Linked DNA regions of Massilia litorea. The main gene of each other region encodes a partner of the protein of the gene in region 2 in a complex. Links are inferred from orthologs where the notes say so. Each region holds a gene or a part of one and is shown on either strand. Other genes may lie near its edges. The genes, in order: ssb and sbcB.

What was found.
Region 1: the proteins of sbcB (region 2) and ssb are in contact, whole or in part, in a crystal structure (PDB 3C94), measured with the Escherichia coli proteins. The link is inferred for Massilia litorea from one-to-one orthologs.

What each region holds. Positions count from the first base shown.
Region 1 is NZ_CP062941.1:1,117,435-1,120,555, forward strand. The notes cover bases 113-2,912. They hold ssb (single-stranded DNA-binding protein), read right to left. Parts: upstream 1,866-2,912; coding sequence 1,359-1,865; downstream 113-1,358. Other genes in these bases: LPB04_RS04960 (glycosyltransferase), read left to right, coding at 113-226; uvrA (excinuclease ABC subunit UvrA), read left to right, coding at 2,306-2,912. Also shown: more of LPB04_RS04960, read left to right, coding at 1-112; more of uvrA, read left to right, coding at 2,913-3,121. UniProt on the Escherichia coli protein: Plays an important role in DNA replication, recombination and repair. Binds to ssDNA and to an array of partner proteins to recruit them to their sites of action during DNA metabolism. Acts as a sliding platform that migrates on DNA via reptation.
Region 2 is NZ_CP062941.1:5,117,340-5,120,643, forward strand. Bases 94-3,076 are described here. They hold sbcB (exodeoxyribonuclease I), read left to right. Parts: upstream 94-852; coding sequence 853-2,301; downstream 2,302-3,076. Other genes in these bases: LPB04_RS22975 (GGDEF domain-containing protein), read left to right, coding at 94-775; pyrF (orotidine-5'-phosphate decarboxylase), read right to left, coding at 2,396-3,076. Also shown: more of LPB04_RS22975, read left to right, coding at 1-93; more of pyrF, read right to left, coding at 3,077-3,217. UniProt on the Escherichia coli protein: Degrades single-stranded DNA (ssDNA) in a highly processive manner.

The DNA.
Region 1 (3,121 bases), 4.0 Mb from region 2 along the record:
GATCACGGACGGAGATACGGGCATCTTGTTGGACTTGCCGCTCGACGATGCGCAGGCTGCGTCGCAGTACGTACAGGCGCTCGGGCTGCTCTACGAAGATCCGACTAAATTGGCCTGCTTGTCGGCCAACGCACTGAACTACATTTCGGGGCGCCATGGACGCGCCGGCTATCTTGCAGGAATTAAAAGGATTTTCGGGGATACGAATTATGAAAAGGCTGCTTGACGAAGAGGCTGTCGTGCATATGGATTACACGGCTCGAAAGGTGGCTGAGTTGCGCGCACAGTTGTTGCATTACGCTCGCAAGCTTGACGCAGCTGAGCGCGACAACGATTCGCTGCGACATCAGTTGATCGAATACCAACACGAGGCGCACGCTTGGAGAGAGTTCAGCCGGTCGCGCTCGTACCGGCTGATACGCAGCTACAGAGCTCTATATCGAGTACCTTTATTGCGGCACGGCCTGCGGACTGTGCGTTGGATCGTGCGGCGCTTGCGTCACCCCCGCTGACTTTTTTGCAAGAGCCGGACGGAAGATATGCCCCGCAGTGACGATCCACTGCGAGCCGACGGAACAGAGCGTTCGATCGAGACGCTACGAGGCTGGCGCATTCGCGTTTAGACAGTGTTTTTGAGACCGTCAAGGTAGTTCGCCCACGCTTGCATGCGTGCTCGCCGCTTATCGAGCCATTGCGTGCGATTGTAGGCGCGTCCGAGGGAATCGCGGACTCGTATGCTAGCTGCATCTCGACGACTTCGCCTTAATAGCCTGATTTCTCCACCGCGAGCGTACGCGCGGTTGCGCGCCCGCCGGGGATTCCCAAGCTTGCAACCGGTGCGATCGTGCCGTTTCAGCAAGTCGATTCCTGCATTGCTTAGGTCCCGATGCAACAACGCCAACGCCAGGCACACAGCATGAACCGTGTTGGCGGCTCGGCTGCGGTACGGTGCATCGCTAAGTATAGGGCAGCCTCATGGACTGGTAAGCCTCCAGGTCTGTTTAAAACAGAATGACGCTTCCCATTCCAAAACTTGACACGCTTTGCGACGAATCTCGTCATTTACCCACTGTTTTGGCTAAGAGGGTGTAGACAAAATCAATGCTGGTAAGCGAGTCTATTGAGCAGCATACGCGCCTCTGCCAGCCACACCCAAGCGGCTGACACAGCAAGCATTCGGTCGTGATCTATTACCGTGCGGCGCCAGCGTTCAGTCCACGCGTGGGTCAGTTCAAACCCGGTTAGGCGCCCTATGTAGTAGTTGCGCCACAGCTCCACTAAATAAGTGTGGATAAAGAAAAAGCGCGTGTGCCTTCGGCACACGCGCTTCTATCGACAAAAATACGACAAGGCAGGGTTTAGAACGGAATGTCGTCGTCCATGTCCGAGAAGTTTGGTGCCGGACGCTGCGGCTGTGGACGGGCTGCCGGGGCCGGTGGCGCCTGGCGTGGTGCCTGCTGGCGCTGCGGTGGCGCATCGTAGCCGCCGCCGTCGTCCATGCCCATGCCGCCGCTATCGCCACCCATGCCGGCACGGCCGCCCAGCATCTGCATGTTTTCAGCGACGATGTCGGTCGCGTAGCGCTCGATGCCGTCCTTGTCCGTGTACTTGCGGGTCTGCAGGCGGCCTTCGACGTAGACCGAGGAACCCTTCTTCAGATACTGGCCGACGATCTCGGCCAGGCGGCCGAAGAACGAAATGCGGTGCCATTCGGTCAGCTCTTTCTGCTCGCCGGTGTTGCGGTCCTTCGACTTGAACGAGGTGGCGACCGCGATGTTCGCGATGGCGTCGCCGCTCGGCATGTAGCGGATTTCCGGATCGCGGCCGAGGTTGCCGACGATGATGACCTTGTTGACTGATGCCATGGTGGTACTCCTTCAGGATTTTGTAAGCCCTGGCTCTGCACGTGTCTAAGCGCCAGGGAACTGAGTGATACAGCACGATATTATGGGGCCGAAGTGCCCGCATATAAAGAAGATTTTGTTGGCTTGAGTCAGCATCCGACGCGGCGCAAAAAGTGCCGATCCTTGTCCCGGTACCCCCGCAAATTTATTTTCGGATTCTGAACTATTTGCCATTGAAGCCGGGCGCAAACGGCTCACATACACCGGGAGCGGTATTGTCGATTTCAGTTCGCTTGTGAGAACGGCATATCAAGCTGACAGCGCTGGTACACCAGAGTACTGGATGAATGTACAGCCGCAACAAAAACGCGTTAAACTAGCAGATTCCCCCTCGATTGGCCCGCCCATCGCGACAGTTCGTGCGCGGCCCCGCAAAACTTATTGAAAGCCTGCCAAATTTAATGGAAGAAATTCGTATTCGTGGTGCCCGTACGCACAACCTCAAAAACATCAATCTCGACCTGCCGCGCAACAAGCTGATCGTCATCACCGGCCTGTCGGGCTCGGGTAAATCCTCGCTTGCCTTCGATACCCTGTATGCCGAGGGACAACGCCGCTATGTCGAGTCGCTGTCGGCCTATGCGCGCCAGTTCCTGCAACTGATGGAAAAGCCGGACGTCGACCTGATCGAGGGTCTGTCCCCCGCGATTTCCATCGAGCAGAAGGCAACCTCGCACAATCCGCGCTCGACCGTCGGCACCGTGACCGAAATCCACGACTACCTGCGCCTGCTGTACGCGCGCGTCGGCACGCCCTACTGCCCGGACCACCCGCACGAGCCGCTGGCGGCGCAGACTGTCTCGCAGATGGTCGATTCGGTGCTGGCCATGCCCGAGGGCACCAAGCTGATGATCCTGGCGCCGGTCGTGGCCGGCCGCAAAGGTGAACATTCCGATCTCTTCGCCGGCATGCAGGCGCAAGGTTTTATTCGTTTCCGCATCCAGAGCGGGGTCAATCCGGCCCGGATCTACGAGATCGACGAGCTGCCGAAACTCAAAAAGACGGAAAAGCATTCGATCGACGTCGTGATCGACCGCGTGAAAGTGAATCCGGAGATCAAGCAGCGCGTGGCCGAGAGTTTCGAGACCGCGCTGCGCCTGGCCGATGGTCGCGCCGTCGCCTACGAGATGGACACGGAAAAAGAGACCGTGTTCTCGAGCAAGTTCGCCTGTAATGTCTGCGGCTATTCGCTGCAGGAACTCGAGCCGCGCCTGTTC
Region 2 (3,304 bases):
CGAAACCGACGGCCATGCCGGCACCTCGGACGGCAACGTCAACCGCATCCTGCCGGGCGAAAGCGTGGGCGAGCAGTCGGTGCTGGACGACGCCGCCAATCTCGACGCCGTCCACGCCGTCGAAGAAACGTGCTTGCTGGTGATCGAATCGCAGCTCGCCTGGGAACTGATCGACCAGTCGAACGCCGTGGCGCGCAACCTGCTGCGCCTGATGTCTTTCCGCATCCGCGCCGCCAATGCCCTGTTGCGCCGGCGCCAGAAGCTCGGCGAGTTCTACCGCCAGCTCTCGCTGAACGATACCCTGACCGGCCTCTACAACCGGGCCTGGCTGGCCGACATGCTGCCGAAACTGGTGGGCCGCGCCCGTGCCCAGGGCAGCCCGCTGTCCCTGCTCATGGTCGACCTCGACAACTTTAAAAAGTTCAACGACACCCACGGCCACCTGGTTGGCGACGCCGCCCTGTGCGCGGCGGCAAACGTCATCCGCGACGGCTTGCGGCCATCCGATTTTGCGGTGCGCTATGGCGGCGAGGAATTGATGGCCGTGCTGCCTGAAACGACCGTCGAGCTGGCCCGCATGGTGGCCGACCGCCTGTGCCATCAGATGCGCGAAGCCGTGCTGTTCCCCGACATGCGGGTGCCGATGCCGCACCTGACGGCCTGCTTCGGCGTGGCCGTGCTCGATCCGAACGGCGACGAAACCAGCCTGATCGAAGCGGCCGATGCCGCCCTCTACCGCGCCAAGGAAGCAGGCCGCAACTGTGTGAGCGTTTGATTGACGGATCGCGGCTGCGGCCCGACAATCCCTGCCATTCTTGATGCTCCATCAGGATGGCCACATACAATAAAACGATGAGCACACACACTTTCCTCTGGCACGACTACGAAACCTTCGGCGCCCAGCCGCGCCGCGATCGTCCGGCGCAGTTTGCCGCGATCCGCACCGATGCCGAGCTCAACGAGATCGGCGAACCGCTGATGCTGTTCTGCCAGCCGGCCAACGATTACCTGCCAGATCCGCAGTCCTGCCTGATCACGGGCATCACGCCGCAGCAATGCCTCGAACTGGGGGTGCCCGAGCACGAATTCGCGCGCCAGATCGAGGCGGCGTTCGCCGAGCCGGGGACGATCGGCGTCGGCTACAACACGATCCGCTTCGACGACGAAGTCACGCGCTTCCTGTTCTGGCGTAACCTGCTCGACCCGTATGCGCGCGAATGGCAGAACAATTGCGGCCGCTGGGATCTGCTCGACGTCGTGCGCATGACCTATGCGCTGCGTCCGGAAGGCATCGAATGGCCGACGCATCCGGATGGACGTCCGAGCTTCCGCCTCGAGGACCTGACCCGCGCCAACGGCCTGTCGCACGAGGCGGCGCACGACGCGCTGTCCGACGTGCGCGCCACGATCGCACTGGCGCGCCTGATCCGGAATAAACAGCCGCGCCTGTTCGACTTCTGCCTCGAACTGCGGCGCAAGGACAAGGTCGCCAGCGAAATGGGCCTGCACCTGGAACGCGCAGCGCGCCAGCCCTTCCTGCACGTATCGGGCATGTTCCCGGTCGAGAACGGCTGTCTGGCTCTGGTCTGGCCACTGGCCCAGCATCCGAGCAACAAGAACGAAATCCTGGTGTGGGATTGCCGTCACGATCCGTCGGAACTGTTTAGTCTGGATGTCGAGACGATCCGGCTGCGCATGTTCACGCGCAGCGCCGACCTGCCGGAAGGTGTCACGCGGCTGCCGATCAAGAGCGTCCACCTGAACAAGTCGCCGATGCTGGTCGGGAACCTGAAGACCCTGAGCCCGGCGATGGCGACGCGCTGGGGCCTCGACCTCGACCAGGCCAAAGCCCACGCGCAGCTGGCGGCGAACGGGCCCGACATGGCGGCGATCTGGGCGCAGGTGTACCAGAAGCCGGCCTCCGGCAACGAGACCGATGTCGATGAAGACCTGTATGGCGGGTTCGTCAGCAACAACGACCGCCGCAAGCTCGAATCCCTGCGCATGCAGACGCCTGCACAGCTGGCCACAAGCCGGCCTTCGTTCGAGGACGAGCGGCTGGCCGAACTGCTGTGGCGCTACCGGGCACGCAATTTCCCGCAGACGCTAAGCGAGCAGGAGATGGAGAGCTGGGAAGAACACCGCGCGGCGCGGCTGTTCGATGGAGCGGGCGGGGCACGCACGGTGGACCAGTTGTTTGGGGAGATCGATGCGCTGTCGGAGACGGCGGACGAGCGCGCCGAGGAGATCCTGGGTGCCTTGTACGAATACGTCGAAGCGATTGCGCCGAGCAGGTATTAAACTTGGGCGTGCCCTGCCCTGTCGCGCAGGGCGCTTCGCGGGCGGGCAGCGTGCTGCCCGAATTCCCCGCTACGCCCAACGCGGGGGTTTATCATTACCCCCGATACCGATTGATCTCATCCCGCGTCTCGCGTGCGACACGCCGTGCCGCCGCCGCAAAATCCTCGCCTTCCTGCGGCACCGCATACAAAATCGCCCGCGACGAATTGATCATCATCCCGGTCCCACCGGCGGTCCGCCCGGCACGCACGGTCGCCTCGACATCGCCCCCCTGCGCACCGACACCCGGCACCAATAAAGGCATGTCGCCGATGATCTTGCGCACCTGCGCCAGTTCTTCCGGGAAGGTCGCCCCCACCACCAGCGCGCACTGGCCGTTGCGGTTCCATTTCCCGGCCACGAGTTTCGCCACATGCTGGTACAGCGGCAGGCCGCCCACATCCAGGAACTGCAGGTCCGAACCGCCTGCATTCGAAGTGCGGCACAGCACGATCACGCCGCGGTCTTTCCACGCCATGTAGGGCTCGACCGAATCGAAACCCATGTAGGGATTGACCGTGACCGCGTCCGCGCCGTAGCGGTCGAAGGCTTCGCGCGCGTACTGGTGGGCGGTCGCCCCGATGTCGCCGCGCTTGGCGTCGAGGATCAGGGGGATGTGCGGATAAGTGTCGCGCAGGTAGGAGCAGATTTCCTCGAGCTGGTCTTCGGCGCCGAGGGCGGCGAAATAGGCGATCTGCGGCTTGAAGGCGCAGGCGAGGTCCGCCGTGGCGTCGATGATGGCCTTGCAGAACCGGACGATCGCGTCCGGTTGATCCTTCAAATGAGCAGGGAAGCGCGCCAGATCAGGGTCGAGTCCGACGCACAGGAGCGAGTCGTTGCGGGTCCAGGCCGCGGAGAGTTTATCGATGAAATTCACGTTGGGCCCCTTGTAACGGTGTCATTGCAAACCCGGTATTGTACCCGTCACGGGCTCCCTGCCCCATCGCGGGCACGACCGTGCGAC